One region of the Pseudomonas sp. ZS1P83 genome, then DNA from elsewhere that is predicted to be linked to it. Evidence: riboswitches for the same ligand, from Rfam matches in the RefSeq annotation. Region 1 holds a riboswitch; the other holds the start of a gene.
The links. A riboswitch is a leader RNA that binds a small molecule or an ion and turns the genes downstream of it on or off. The one in region 1 is predicted to bind cobalamin.
Positions count from the first base shown of each region.

Region 2: another riboswitch for cobalamin. It lies ahead of cobO (cob(I)yrinic acid a,c-diamide adenosyltransferase); the one in region 1 lies ahead of ACYZT0_RS08790 (CbtB domain-containing protein).

Region 1 is NZ_CM142706.1:1,813,643-1,820,921, forward strand. Features, by position in the region: gene nfuA (Fe-S biogenesis protein NfuA) at 1-190, shown strand, start outside; partial or broken gene ACYZT0_RS08770 (IS4 family transposase) at 317-1,647, shown strand; gene cobM (precorrin-4 C(11)-methyltransferase) at 1,718-2,464, opposite strand; gene ACYZT0_RS08780 (cobalamin biosynthesis protein) at 2,548-2,961, opposite strand; gene ACYZT0_RS08785 (CbtA family protein) at 2,958-3,665, opposite strand; gene ACYZT0_RS08790 (CbtB domain-containing protein) at 3,677-3,880, opposite strand; cobalamin riboswitch at 4,001-4,229, opposite strand; cobalamin riboswitch at 4,407-4,619, shown strand; gene cobW (cobalamin biosynthesis protein CobW) at 4,722-5,783, shown strand; gene cobN (cobaltochelatase subunit CobN) at 5,787-7,279, shown strand, end outside.
Region 2 is NZ_CM142706.1:1,077,106-1,084,384, forward strand. Features, by position in the region: gene hda (DnaA regulatory inactivator Hda) at 188-892, shown strand; gene ACYZT0_RS05210 (C40 family peptidase) at 1,107-1,757, shown strand; gene ACYZT0_RS05215 (C40 family peptidase) at 1,923-2,459, shown strand; gene ACYZT0_RS05220 (O-methyltransferase) at 2,475-3,128, shown strand; gene ACYZT0_RS05225 (PQQ-dependent sugar dehydrogenase) at 3,133-4,446, opposite strand; gene ACYZT0_RS05230 (hypothetical protein) at 4,515-5,099, opposite strand; cobalamin riboswitch at 5,254-5,487, shown strand; gene cobO (cob(I)yrinic acid a,c-diamide adenosyltransferase) at 5,568-6,179, shown strand; gene ACYZT0_RS05240 (cobyrinate a,c-diamide synthase) at 6,190-7,279, shown strand, end outside.

The DNA.
Region 1 (7,279 bases):
GGTCAGTCTGATCGATGTGGTCGAAGACGGCATCGCCGTACTGAAGTTCGGCGGCGGTTGCCAGGGCTGCGGCCAGGCAGACGTCACCCTGCGCGAAGGCATTGAGCGCACCTTGCTCGAGCGCATTCCTGAGCTCAAGGGTGTTCGTGATGTCACCGACCACACGCAGAAAGAAAACGCCTACTACTAAGTAAGGTGTTCGCTGCAAAAAAAAACGGCGCCCCGTGAGCGTAATGCCGATCAGTTAAGCCCTTTTGCTTGACCTTTGGCCGCAAGAAATCAAAATCCGATGCCTGTATTGGCATCGGATTTTTTTATGCGTCTCGCTCGGGCACTGGAACTGACCCACAACATCGTCTCCCCCCCAACTCAATTGAGGGATTGAATTCCTTGCTCGATCCTTCTTTGGTCGAGCAGGCACTTGAACAGGCAGGCGTTGCGACTTTACGCAAGCGGCGCTTGCCGTTGGAAATGATGCTTTGGTGCGTGATCTCCATGGCGTTCTTTCGGCGCATGTCGGCGTGGGATGTGGTCAGCCGCATGAATATCATGCTGCCGGGCCAGCGCCCGTTGGTGGCACCCAGCGCGGTGGTTCAAGCCCGTCAGAGATTGGGCAGCGAGGCTGTACGACAGGTCTTCCATCTGACTCAGAAAAGTTGGCATGAGGCGGCCGCTCATCCGACTTGGGCCGGTTTGCGCTTACTGGGTGTCGACGGTGTCGTCTGGCGAACACCCGATACGCCGGAAAACCGTGCACGTTACGACTCCGCCAGTAACCAGCATGGCGACACTGGTTTTCCGCAGGTGCGCATGGTCTGCCAGATGGAGTTGACCAGCCATTTGCTGATCGGCAGTGCGTTTGACGGCTATCGCAGCAACGAGATGAAGCTGGCGGAGCAACTGATCGAGACCACGCCCGATCACTCGTTGACGCTATTTGATCGTGGTTTTTATTCGTTAGGTTTACTGCATCAATGGCAGCAGGCAGGGATCGAACGTCACTGGCTGATGCCGCTGAAAAAAGGCTCGCAGTACGAAGTGCTTCAGCGTTTGGGGCGCCAGGATGCGGTTGTCTCATTAAACACTTCGCCGCAGGCCCGCAAGCAATGGCCGGGGCTGCCGGAGCGCCTGACCGCGCGACTTCTGAGCAAAACCGTCAAAGGCAAGGTGTGTCAGATCCTGACCTCAATGGCCGACCCGCTGCGCTTTCCATCCGACGAAATCGTCGACCTGTACAGCCAGCGATGGGAAGTCGAATTAGGGTTTCGGGAGATGAAACAGACCTTGCTCAACAGCAGTTATACGTTGCGTAGCAAGACGCCCGAGATGATCGAGCAGGAGCTGTGGGGGGTGTTGTTGGGCTACAACTTGTTGCGCTATCAGATGGTGGAGATGAGTCGTCACTGTCCAGGTATTTACCCATGCGAAATGAGTTTTACCGCCTGCACCTGGGCGATTCTCGGGTTTATCAACAGCGTCTCCGCCGACCGTTCCGGGAACATCCCCAAGTACCTGGCTGAGTTGCATGCCTCAGCCCCGCACTATGTCCTGCCGCATCGGCGAGAGGAGCGTATTTATCCTCGGGCCATCCGGCTTAAATCACCGAAGTATCCGATCAGAAAGAAAAATGCCAGTCAGCTTAACTGACTGGCATTAGCCCCGTGAGCGCCGTTTTTTTATGGGCGATAAATCTTCTCGCCACAGGGTTGTGCTTGGCTCAGGGTCTGTAGAGATGCGCATGCCCAGCGCGGTACAGCGATGACTCACTGAAGTGATCACTGCCCAACACTCGGCCCACCAGAATCAATGCTGTGCGCCGAAATCCCTTGGCTTCAACCTTCGCAGCAATGTCCTCAAGCGTCCCCACCACCCAATCCTGATCCGGCCAGGTCGCTCGGTGAATCACCGCGATCGGGCAATCCGCTCCGTAATGCGGCAGCAATTCAACCAGGATTTTCTGCAGATGATTGACCCCCAGATGAATCGCCATGGTCGCCCCATGCTGTGCCAGGCTGCCCAGCGCTTCGCCGGCGGGCATGGCGGTCTTGTCGGCGTAGCGGGTCAGGATCACGCTTTGCGACACATCGGGTAACGTCAGTTCGGCGCCCAACAGTGCCGCGCAGGCCGCCGTGGCCGTGACGCCGGGAATAATTTCAAAAGGGATGTCGAGTTCGCGCAGGTAGCGAATCTGCTCGCCAATGGCACCGTAAAGACTCGGATCACCGGAATGTACACGAGCCACGTCCTGGCCCTTGGCATGGGCAGTCTTGATCAGCTCGATGATCTGTTCCAGGTGCAGTTCGGCGCTGTTGACCACGTGTTCGGCGCGATGGCCCTCCAGCACGGCGGCGGGCACCAGGGAGCCGGCGTAGATGATCACCGGGCAGCTGCGAATCAGCCGTTGGCCTTTGACGGTGATCAATTCCGGGTCGCCGGGACCTGCGCCAATGAAGTAGACGGTCATCGTCGGTTCCTGTGAGAAAAAGGGGCTGGACAAAGCTTCAGATGAAGATTGCTCATGATCGAAGGCGGGGATTATCGAGGATTTTAGGCGACGCAGGCCAATGCCAAGGTGGCCTGGGCATATTTTTGTCGTGAAATCAGCAATTTTGCCGGTGCCTGGGCCAGTTGTTCGGCCAGGGCCAGGGCGGCACTTTCCGCGACGCCGTAGCAGCCGGTGCGTTCGAACGCAATGTCCGAGCGGTGGCTCAGTTGCGGTTGATAGCCGGCCAGTTGTTCGCTGCTGAAGTACATCAATGGTAATTCAAGCTGTTCGGCCAACTCGATCAAGCCAGGTTCTTCGCGCTTCAGTTCGATGCTGGCCAGCGCCATGATCTGGCGAAGTTCGATCTTATGAGCTTGTAACGCCTGATCGAGCAGCGCCCGCAGCGTGCTGACGGGGCAGCCGCGCTGGCAGCCCAGGCCAACTACCAGGGTCGGCGCTGCGCTGGTGTCAGTCATGCGTGGTATTGACCATCGCTTTTGCGACGGTACAACCAGGCACTGATCAAGCCCAGGGCCAGCCAGAACGCAACGTTGGTCAGCTGCGAAGCGATTTTGAACTGAGCTTCCAGGGCTTCTGGAGCCAGCATCGAGTGGACTTCCGGTTGTGGTGCGCCGATCACGTGAGGAGCGGCCAGAATGGCCACGCCGAGCACTTTCATCAACCAGTGGCGGCTAAACACGATCAATGCGATGCCGACTGCGGTGGAGGCGGCAGTGCCGATCCACCAGACCTGCCGTTGCGCCAAATCAGCCGCGGCAGTGCCCGGCAGCTCAGGCGGCAGACCGAGGGTCGGCGCCAGCACGAACGTCGCATAACCGGCCAGGCCCCAGAGCAGGCCTTGGGAAGTGCGAGTCGGTGCGCGCAAGGTGTAAAGACCGGCAAGCATCAGGGCGAAACCGACCGCTACCACCAGGTTGCCGCCCGTGGTCGACAGCACGCGCTGCCAGCCGTCTTCCGGTTCCCAGGCTTCGGCGTCGTGAGTGTGAGCGGCGACAGCACCCGCGCCGTGTTCGTGAACTGCAACAGCGGCAGGCTCGGATTTTTCGTAAGTCTCAGCCTGCAAAATCAGCGGAGCCACCCAGAAGCTTTGCAGCAGGGTCAGCAATAGGGCGGCCAGCAGCCCGGTGAACCCTGCGGTTTGCGCAATACGCTTGATCATGTCAGCAGGTCTCAATGGCACGGGAACGCAGAGCTGTGGCGGGTATCGTGCGCGGCGTTGTGCACCGCTTCGATGTGCGAGAAACCGGCGAAATACACCAGGCTGGCGCCAAGGATAGACGCACACACAGCGGCGGTCAGGCGTTGAGTCAGGGTCGTGGTGGTGCTGGCGGTGCTCTTATCGGTGTTGCTGCCGGTACTGCTGATGATCGACATGGCGCTTCCCTCTGGTCAGTCAGCGGGTGAATAGAGCGCATGGAAGACCCCTGCGAGTCGGGCACGCAGAGGTTCAAACAGCGCCCGCCCACCGCGGGTTTGTTATTCAGTGATCGTAATGGTCACTTTGTGTTGCGGGCCGGTCTCCGGGCTCACGAGGGGCGCTGGCTTTCGCCTTGACCTGCAAACATCACCTTCCCATGCCAAACTGCTGGCACAGTGGATCTGACGCTTCGCTCGCTTACCGTTGCGGGGGCAGCACCGGACTGACATGACTTTAGAGTAAAGCACATGATTCACCGGTTTCCCGTTTCACCCTGTGAAGGGCACCCGTAACAAGGTGTGTAGGAGAGCATGGCCGGGGGTTGGGCGTCAATTGGCAAGGGTTCTCAACTCGAGACCGAGGTGAATTCTTCGCGGGCAAGCCTCGCTCCTACAGAAACACCACCGATCTGTAGGAGCGAGGCTTGCCCGCGAAGGGGCCGGTGAGGGCGCCACAAGACATTGACCCGCCCCCACACGATGCGTAGCCTTGCGCTTTCGAGGTTCTTCGGCGTCTGCCGAAGCTAAGAAGGGAACGCGGTCGATGCCGCGGCTGCCCCCGCAACTGTGAACGGTTCTGTTGGCTGCCACGCCACTGCAAGCCCTGTCCATCGGGCCCGCGGGAAGGCGCAGCCAACGCCAGTCGAACGACTGGCAAGCCGTCAGCCAGGAGACCTGCCTCGACACAGATTCTCACTTTCAACCGGGCGGGGTGATCCGGTGGCGAACTCTTCAGGCACGCGCGTCCGCGTTGCCGGTCGTCGTCCCGTATGCCCGCCACCTTGCCAAAGGGCATCCGATGAAAACACTGGCCAAACTCCCCGTCACCATCGTTACCGGCTTCCTCGGCTCGGGCAAAACCACCTTGCTGCGGCACATGCTCGACAACGCGCAGGGCCGCCGCATCGCGGTGATCGTCAACGAGTTCGGCGAGCTGGGCATCGACGGCGAAATCCTCAAGCAGTGCTCCATCGGCTGCACTGAGGAAGAAGCCAGCGGCCGCGTTTATGAATTGGCCAACGGCTGCCTGTGCTGCACCGTTCAAGAAGAATTCTTCCCGGTGATGCGCGAATTGGTCGCCCGCCGCGGCGACCTCGACCACATCCTCATCGAAACCTCGGGTCTGGCCCTGCCAAAACCGCTGGTGCAAGCCTTCCAGTGGCCAGAAATCCGCAGCGCCTGCACCGTTGACGCGGTGATCACCGTGGTCGATAGCCCAGCGGTCGCCGCCGGCACCTTCGCGGCTTTCCCGGACCAGGTCGATGCCCAGCGCAAACTCGACCCGAACCTGGACCACGAATCGCCACTGCACGAGCTGTTCGCCGACCAACTGGCCAGCGCCGACCTGGTGATTCTCAACAAGGCCGACCTGATCAGCCCCGAAGACCTGGCCCGTGTGCGCCTGGAAGTCGCCGAAGAATTGCCGCCCGCCGTAAAAGTCATCGAAGCCAGCAGCGGCCGCGTGCCATTGGACGTGCTGATCGGCCTCGGCGCCGGTTCCGAAGAGCACATCGACAGCCGCCACAGCCACCACGATCACCACCACGAAGGTGAAGACGATCACGATCACGATGCGTTCGATTCGATCTCCATCGAACTGCCGCAAGCCGACGAAAGCCTGCTGATGGACGCGCTGACCCAACTCGTCGTCAAGCACGGCATCCTGCGCGTAAAAGGCTTCGCTGCGATCCCGAACAAGCCGATGCGCTTGCTGATCCAGGGCGTGGGCACGCGTTTCGACAAGCATTTCGACCGTCAGTGGGGCGCCGAAGAAGCGCGTACCACGCGCTTGGTGCTGATCGGCCAGGAACTCGACGCCGCGCAACTCGAAGCGCAATTGCGCGCTGCGCTCAGCGTTTAAGCCATGCACCTGCTCAGGACCCAGCCCGGCGGTTTCGTGTCGGATGACAACATTGCCGACCTTGGACAGACCCCCGCCGAACTGGTGATCCTGTGCAGCGGCGATTCCAGCCTGGCGCTGCTCGCTGAAGCGGCACAGCAGTTACCCGACGATTACCCGAGCGTGCGCCTGGCCAATCCGATGCAGGTGCAGAATCACGCGTCGGTCGACCTGTATGTCGACGAAGTGCTGCGCCACGCCAAGGTGATTCTGATCTCGCTGCACGGCGGCATCGCCTATTGGCGTTATGGCGTGGAGCGCTTGGTAGAGTTGTCTCAGCGCGGCGTGCAGCTGATTCTGGTGCCCGGCGATGACCGCCCGGACCCGGAACTCAGCGACCTGAGCACCGTGGCTGCCGGCGACCGCGATCGGCTTTGGCATTTTTTGCGTCAGGGCGGCATGAGCAATGCCCTGGATTTTTTCCGCTGCCTCGCCAATCGTTGGCTGGGACGCGATTACGCCTGGGCCGAGCCGCAAACCCTGCCGCGCACGGCGATCTACCATCCGCAAAAAAGCCCCGCAGACCTTCACGATTGGCAAGCCGACTGGCAGGCCGATCAACCGGTAGCTGCGGTGCTGTTCTACCGCTCGCATTTGCAGGCGGCGAACACCGGTTTCATCGATGTTTTCTGCCAGCGTTTGCAGGCCGCGGGGTTGAACCCGTTGCCGATTGCGCTGGCCAGTTTGAAAGAGCCCGGCTGCCTAACGGCGGTCGAGGACTGGTTGGATGAAGTCGAAGCGGGGGTGATTCTCAACACCACCGGTTTCGCTCAATCCAGCCCCGAAGCGCCGCACCTGCGACCGTTTCGTCGCAACATCCCAGTGATTCAGGCGATTTGCGCCCAGGACAACGAGCCCGGTTGGCGCGCCAGTGAACAGGGGCTCGGTCCACGTGACCTGGCGATGCACATCGCGCTACCGGAACTGGATGGCCGAATCATCAGCCGGCCGATCAGCTTCAAGGACCTGGCCTGGCGCAGCGAGCGCAGTCAATCCGACGTGGTCTGCTACCGACCGCAACCTGAACGCATGGATTTTGTCGCCGAACTGGCGCGGCGCTGGATTGATCTGGCGCGCGTGCCCAATGGCGAGAAGCGCATCGCCCTGATCCTCGCCAACTACCCGACCCGTGATGGGCGTATCGGTAACGGCGTGGGCCTCGACACCCCGGCCGCCGCGCTGAATATCCTCCGTGCGCTGCACACCGAAGGATATCCGCTACCGGCGCAGTTGCCGGACACGGGCACCGCGTTGATCCAGCAATTGCTCGGTGGCGTCAGCAACGACCTCGACACCCTTGACCAGCGTCCCTGTCAGCAAAGCCTGTCGATGGACGACTATCTGCTGATGTTCAACGCCTTGCCGGAATCCAACCGCCAGGCCGTGCTGGAACGTTGGGGCACGCCGCAAAGCGATCCGATGTTCCGTGGCGGGCGAATGATGATCGCCGGGTTGCG
Region 2 (7,279 bases), 740 kb from region 1:
GTTGACCCAAATCCCTCGCGCGGCTGTCACATGCGCCGGCAAAGAAACTGTCATAAAACCAGTGTGTTAACGCAAACCTTTGATTTTGCTTGTGGTCTGTCGCATTGTGCGGTCAGCTTCACGGGTATAAACTTCGCAAACTTTACACAGAGGCCACTAACGGTTCCTTTGGAACTGTTCAGTCAGCATGAAACCGATTCAGCTGCCCCTAGGTGTGCGTCTGCGTGATGACGCTACCTTTATCAATTACTATCCAGGCGCCAATGCCGCTGCACTCGGCTATGTCGAGCGGCTATGCGAAGCCGACGCCGGCTGGACCGAAAGCCTGATTTATCTCTGGGGCAAGGACGGGGTAGGGCGTACGCATTTGTTGCAGGCGGCCTGCCTGCGCTTCGAACAACTGGGTGAGCCAGCGGTGTATTTGCCGTTGGCCGAGCTGCTTGATCGTGGCATCGCCATCCTCGACAACCTCGAACAGTACGAACTGGTCTGCCTGGATGATTTGCAGGCGGTAGCCGGTCGGGCGGATTGGGAAGAGGCGCTGTTCCATCTGTTCAATCGTCTGCGTGACAGCGGTCGACGCCTGCTGATCGCCGCTTCGACATCCCCGCGCGAACTGCCGGTGAAGCTGGCGGACCTCAAATCCCGTCTGACGTTGGCGTTGATCTTTCAGATGCGTCCGCTCTCCGACGAAGACAAATTGCGTGCCTTGCAACTGCGCGCATCTCGTCGCGGTCTGCACTTGACCGATGAAGTCGGGCATTTCATTTTGACCCGCGGTACGCGCAGCATGAGCGCGCTTTTCGAGCTGCTTGAACGCCTCGATCAGGCCTCCCTTCAAGCTCAGCGCAAGCTGACGATCCCCTTTCTGAAAGAAACGTTAGGCTGGTAAAACCCAAGCCTGTCGCGGGTTTTGGCATATTTCAGGCGTCAAGAATCCAGCTTTCCTGCGGGGTTGCAGGCTGCGCCAACGTCTAAAACGGACTTAAGCGCTTAGATGTAAACGAGAAACCGATAAGTCACATCAAGATCGATTGAATTTGCAAATGAGGTTGATAGCGGGCATAGTCTCGCCTTCTTTACAACTATCAGCCACGGTCGTGCCCATGCTAAATCGCTTTGCACCCCTCGTGCCCCTCGCATTCGTCACCCTGTTGTTCGGTTGCGCTGCTCACTCTCCAGTGTCCCAGCAAGAGCAGCAACAGCAGGCTAAAAATTCTGTTACTGCCCAATCTTCCGTTCTTTATCAGCAAGCGCTTGAACAGGAAGAGGCGGCCACCGAAAAAGAATTGGCAGACTTCGCTGGCGGCAAGTCGTACCAGCTTCCGGTTCTGGCCGACAGCATCCTCGAACGCGGCATGTCCCTGATCGGTACCCGTTACCGTTTCGGCGGCACCTCCGAAGCCGGCTTTGATTGCAGTGGCTTCATCGGTTACCTGTTTCGTGAAGAAGCCGGCCTCAACCTGCCACGCTCCACTCGCGAAATGATCAACGTGGACGCTCCGTTGGTTTCGCGCAGCAAACTGAAGCCTGGCGACTTGCTGTTTTTCGCCACCAATGGCCGTCGCGGCCGCGTCAGTCACGCCGGGATCTACCTGGGTGACAACCAGTTCATCCATTCCAGCAGCCGCCGCAGCGGTGGTGTCCGGATCGATAGTCTGGGCGACAGCTATTGGAGCAAGACCTTCATCGAAGCCAAGCGCGCACTGGCGATGGCGCCAACTGCAGCCCCGACTATCGTCACGGCACGCAAGTAAGCGGACATTTTGTAAGGTGAACTTAAAGTCTTACTTGAAGTTTGCCGCGTAGCCGCTAGAATCCTGATCTATTATTGATGGCAAACCGCCTGCGTCCTGCGCAGGCGGTTTTCTTTTCTGTCCTCCCGGCAGAAAAAGCCGCAGCCAGATCAGGATGTTCTCCTTATGTCGACGTCGGCCCGCCTCGCAATCATGTGCTTCGCAGCGCTGCTCAGCGCCTGCGCCAGCCGTACACCGCCTCCTGCGCCGGTGGTTCGCGCGCCCATTGTTTTCGGTTCCTCCCAAGCATTCTCCCCTGAGGCAGAAGACGTATTGTTCCGCGCGCTCGGCCTGGTGGGCACGCCGTATCGTTGGGGTGGCAACACGCCGGATTCGGGTTTCGATTGCAGCGGACTGATCGGTTATGTCTACCGTGACGTCGCCGGCATTTCCCTGCCGCGTACCACGCGCGAGATGATTAGCATGCAGGCGGCCAACGTGGGCAAGGAAGGACTGCAAACCGGCGACCTGATCTTCTTCGCCACCAATGGCGGCTCCCAGGTCAGCCACGCCGGGATCTACGTCGGCGAAGGTCGCTTCGTCCATGCGCCCGCCACCGGCGGCACGGTGAAGCTTGACAGCTTGTCCAAAGCTTACTGGCAGAAAGCCTATCTGAGTGCCAAGCGCGTCTTGCAACCGGAGCACTTGGCACGCAACCCCTAAATTGCAGAGGTTGTCATGACCGCTCGCACACTCAATCTCGACGATTCCCTGTATCAATACCTGCTCGACGTTTCCCTGCGCGAAACGCCGCTGCTCAAGCGTCTGCGTGATGAAACCCAGGCGCTGCCCATGGCTCGCTGGCAAGTGGCGCCGGAGCAGGGCCAGTTCCTCGCGTTACTGGTGAAACTCACCGGCGCCAAGCGTCTACTGGAAGTCGGCACCTTCACCGGTTACAGCGCCTTGTGCATGGTGGCTGCATTGCCGGATGACGGCTCGATGATCTGCTGCGACATTCCCGGCGACTACAATGCCATCGCACGTCGTTACTGGCAGGAGGCGGGGCTTGCCGAGCGGATTGACCTACGCTTGGCGCCCGCGCTGGAAACCTTGGCCCTGCTGGATCAGCAAGAGCCGTTCGACCTGATCTTCATTGATGCCGACAAAGCCAACTACCCACGTTATCTGGAGCACGCCCTGCGACTGCTGCGCGTCGGTGGTCTGGCGGTGTTTGATAACACGCTGTGGAGCGGACGGGTGCTTGAGGAAAATCCCGAGAGCGAAGACACCCGAGCCATCCAGGCGCTCAATCGCGCCTTGAAGGATGACTCGCGTGTGGATCTGTCATTGTTGCCGTTGGGCGATGGATTGACCCTGTGCCGTAAGCGCTAAGCGTTTACTTGGCCGCCGATACGCGCCACACCTTGTTCCCCACGTCATCCGCTACCAACAAATCACCCTGCTGATCAATCACCACGCCTACGGGACGGCCCATGGCTTTTTCCTCGTCATTGAGGAACCCTGTGAGCACATCAATCGGCTGCCCGATCGGTTTCCCCGCGTTGAACGGTACGAAAATCACTTTGTAGCCACTGTGCGGCTTACGGTTCCATGAGCCATGCTGGCCGATGAATGCGCCTTCCTTGAACTGCGCTGGCAGCGTGTTGCCTTCAGCGAACGTCAGGCCCAGCGATGCGGTATGCGGGCCGACCGCGTAGTCCGGAGCAATGGCCTTGGCCACGAGGTCGGGGTTTCGCGGCTCGACGCGAATGTCGACGTGCTGGCCGTAATAGCTGTAAGGCCAGCCATAAAACGCGCCGTCCTTGACCGAAGTGATGTAGTCCGGCACCAGGTCGCTGCCGATTTCGTCGCGCTCGTTGACCGCCGTCCACAGTGCGCCGCTCTGAGGCTCCCAGGCCAGACCGTTCGGATTACGAATCCCCGAGGCGAAGATTCGATGGTTGCCGGTGGCACGATCCACTTCCCAGATCGCCGCGCGACCTTCTTCCTTGTCCATGCCGTTTTCAGCCACGTTGCTGTTGGAGCCCACCGTGACGTACAACTTGCTGCCGTCCTTGCTGGCGATGACGTTTTTGGTCCAGTGGTGATTCAGCGTACCGCCCGGCAGGTCTATCACCTTCATTGGCTGTGACTTGACCGCCGTCTCGCCGTTTTCATAGTGGAAGCGCAGCAAGCGGTCCGTGTCGGCGACGTACAGGTCATTGCCGACCAGGGTCATGCCGAAGGGTGAGTTTAGGTTTTCCAGAAACACCGTTCGGGTTTCGGCGATGCCGTCGTGGTCCTTGTCCCGCAGCAGCGTGATGCGGTTCGGGCTCGGGACTGTGGCGCCGGCACGGCCCATGACTTTGCCCATGACCCAGCCACGGATGCCTTTGCCGTCATCGGGTTTGGGCGGGGCATTGGTTTCGGCGACCAGCACGTCGCCGTTGGGCAACACGTAGAGCCAGCGCGGGTGATCGAGACCTTCAGCAAAGGCCGCCACCTGAGTCCCTGTCGCAGCGATGGGTTTCGCGCCGTTCGGCCAGCCGATCGCCGGGGCGATGTTCACCGTCGGGATCAGGGTTTTGTTTGGTTCTGGCAGCTTGGGCGACGGGCCGGTGCCGTCGGAGACTTGCAGCCTGGAGGTTTCACCACAGGCGGCAAGCCCTCCGGCGAACACGATGACGAGAGCGAACTGAGGCTTGCGCATGCTGATCTTCCCTATGAATGCATTGTTCTAATCAATAGAGAAGCGCAGGTGCGCGATGGTTCAACCGGTCAGCCGCGGGCTTCCTTGAGCAGCACGGCAATGCCGGGGTGATAGTTGCCGGCTTCGTTGCGCAACTTGCGATAGGCGTAGGGGAAATACCAGGCCACCGCGCAGGTGTGTTCCTTTTGCAGGTCGTGGACCATGTCCTGGAGTTCTTCCGGAGTAGTGCTTTGTTGAGCCTTTTGTGGCGCAACGAACAGGCAGCCGAGTTTCAGGTCGCTGGCGTAGCTGATGCGCTTGGCGTCGCTGGTGATGTCCTGCAATGCTTGAGTCAGGTTCAGGCTGTTGACGCGTGGCCAGCGCTGGCTCGTCTGAAGGTAAGCGCGTTCTTCGCGGGTAGCGATAAACAGATCGGCGCGGCCATTGCGTTCGCCTTCTTCGGTCTGTTTACGGGTCGGTGTTTGTTGCAGTGTAACCATTTCCGCCATCCACGCAGCGGCGGACAGCAGGCTCAGGTTGGCTTTTTCGTCGAACCAGTAAGGCGTGTCGTTATCGCCGCGCACGGCGTTGTAGCGGTCGATACAGTCAAACCAGCGTTCCAGCACCGGGCGCAGGAATTCCAGCTTCGGATTGCTGATGATCATGCCTTGCATGTGGCTCACCTTTGTTATTGTGTTGTGAGGTTGTGGCTCTTTGATATCACTGCTGGGAGTGTGGCACAAGATTGGCGTCAGATAATTGATCGACGGCAGTTATTCGCTCGCAGTCTGCCTGTCTTCAATTGACGCTCCATCCCCAACCCTCTAACCTTCGCGGCTTGTTTCAGGTGCTCTGTGACCTTGGTCGACAGAGTGAAACAGGGAAGCCGGTGAGTACGTTCATTCAACTAATGAAGAACCACGATCCCGGCGCTGCCCCCGCAACGGTAAATGAGTAAAGACTGCGCCTTGAGCCACTGTGTTGATCTCGACATGGGAAGGCGCGCAGTCAGGCGAATCGCCGCTCATGAGCCCGGAGACCGGCCTGATCCATCCAGCGGCATCACGGTGGGCGATGCCAGGCTTTTTGCCGTCTATTCTTGTGCCTGCCCGCCGTTATCCAGCCTCAACGGAGAGCTCCCCATGCCTGATACCCCCGATCGTGACGAACGTCATCTGGCACGCATGCTGCGCAAAAAAGCCGTGATCGACGAACGCATCGCCAACTCCCCGAATGAATGCGGCCTGCTGCTGGTGCTGACCGGAAACGGCAAAGGAAAAAGCAGCTCGGCTTTCGGCATGCTCGCCCGGTCCATGGGCCACGGCATGCAGTGTGGCGTGGTGCAGTTCATCAAGGGGCGCAACAGCACCGGCGAAGAACTGTTCTTCCGGCGCTTCCCGGAACAGGTGCGTTTTCATGTGATGGGCGAGGGCTTCACCTGGGAAACCCAGGATCGCCAGCGTGACATCGCCGCCGCTGAAGCGGCGTGGGCGGTGTCCCGCGAATTGCTCAGTGATCCGTCGATTGGCCTGGTGGTGCTGGATGAGTTGAACATTGCGCTCAAGCACGGCTACCTCGATCTCGATCAGGTACTCAGCGATTTGCAGGCGCGTCCGCCGATGCAGCATGTGCTGGTCACCGGTCGCGGCGCTAAGCCGGAGATGATCGAACTAGCTGACACGGTCACCGAAATGGGCGTGATCAAACACGCGTTCCAGGCCGGGATCAAAGCGCAAAAAGGCGTCGAGCTGTGAATACTACATTATGAAAATCAGTCGTCACTGCCCGGCGGTACTGATTGCCGCGCCGGCCTCCGGTCAGGGCAAGACCACCGTCACCGCCGCGCTGGCCCGTTTGCATCGCAATCAGGGGCGCAAGGTTCGCGTGTTCAAGTGCGGCCCGGACTTTCTCGACCCGATGATTCTCGAGCGCGCCAGCGGTGCGCCGGTGTATCAACTGGACATGTGGATGGTCGGCGAGCAGGAAAGTCGTCGTCTGTTGTGGGAAGCCGCCGGCGAAGCCGATCTGATCCTCATCGAAGGCGTCATGGGGTTGTTTGACGGTACGCCGTCCAGCGCTGATCTGGCGCGGCATTTTGGTGTGCCGGTGCTGGGTGTGATCGACGGCACCGCCATGGCCCAGACCTTTGGCGCACTGGCCCTGGGGCTGGCGCGCTATCAGCCGGATTTGCCGTTTGCCGGTGTGCTGGCCAACCGCGTCGGCACCCTGCGTCACGCGCAATTACTTGAAGGCAGCCTCACTGAAGGTTTGCGCTGGTACGGTGCCTTGTCCCGGGAAACCGGGATCGAATTGCCGAGTCGTCATTTGGGTCTGGTTCAGGCCAGTGAGTTGAACGATCTCGACCTGCGCCTCGATGCAGCGGCCGATGCACTGGCCAGCAGTTGCGAGGTCGCGCTGCCACCGGCGGTGGAATTCGCAGCCCCTGATGAGATCGCTGCCGAGCTGTTGCTGGCCGGAGTGCGAATTGCCGTGGCCCGTGACGAAGCGTTTGCCTTCACCTATGGCGCGAGCCTCGACCTGCTGCGCGCCATGGGCGCCGAATTGGCGTTTTTCTCGCCGATCCGTGATGCGCAATTGCCGGAAGCGGACAGCCTCTATCTGCCAGGCGGTTATCCCGAACTGCACCATGTGGCGCTGTCACAGAACACCACAATGCTGTCCGCAATCCGCGCTCACCATGCGGCGGGTAAACCGTTGTTGGCCGAGTGTGGTGGCATGCTTTATTTGCTTGATTCGTTGACCGATGTCGAGGGCGCTCGCGCTGAAATGGTCGGCTTGCTGGCGGGGGATGCGGTGATGCAAAAGCGTCTGGCCGCGTTGGCGTTGCAGGCGG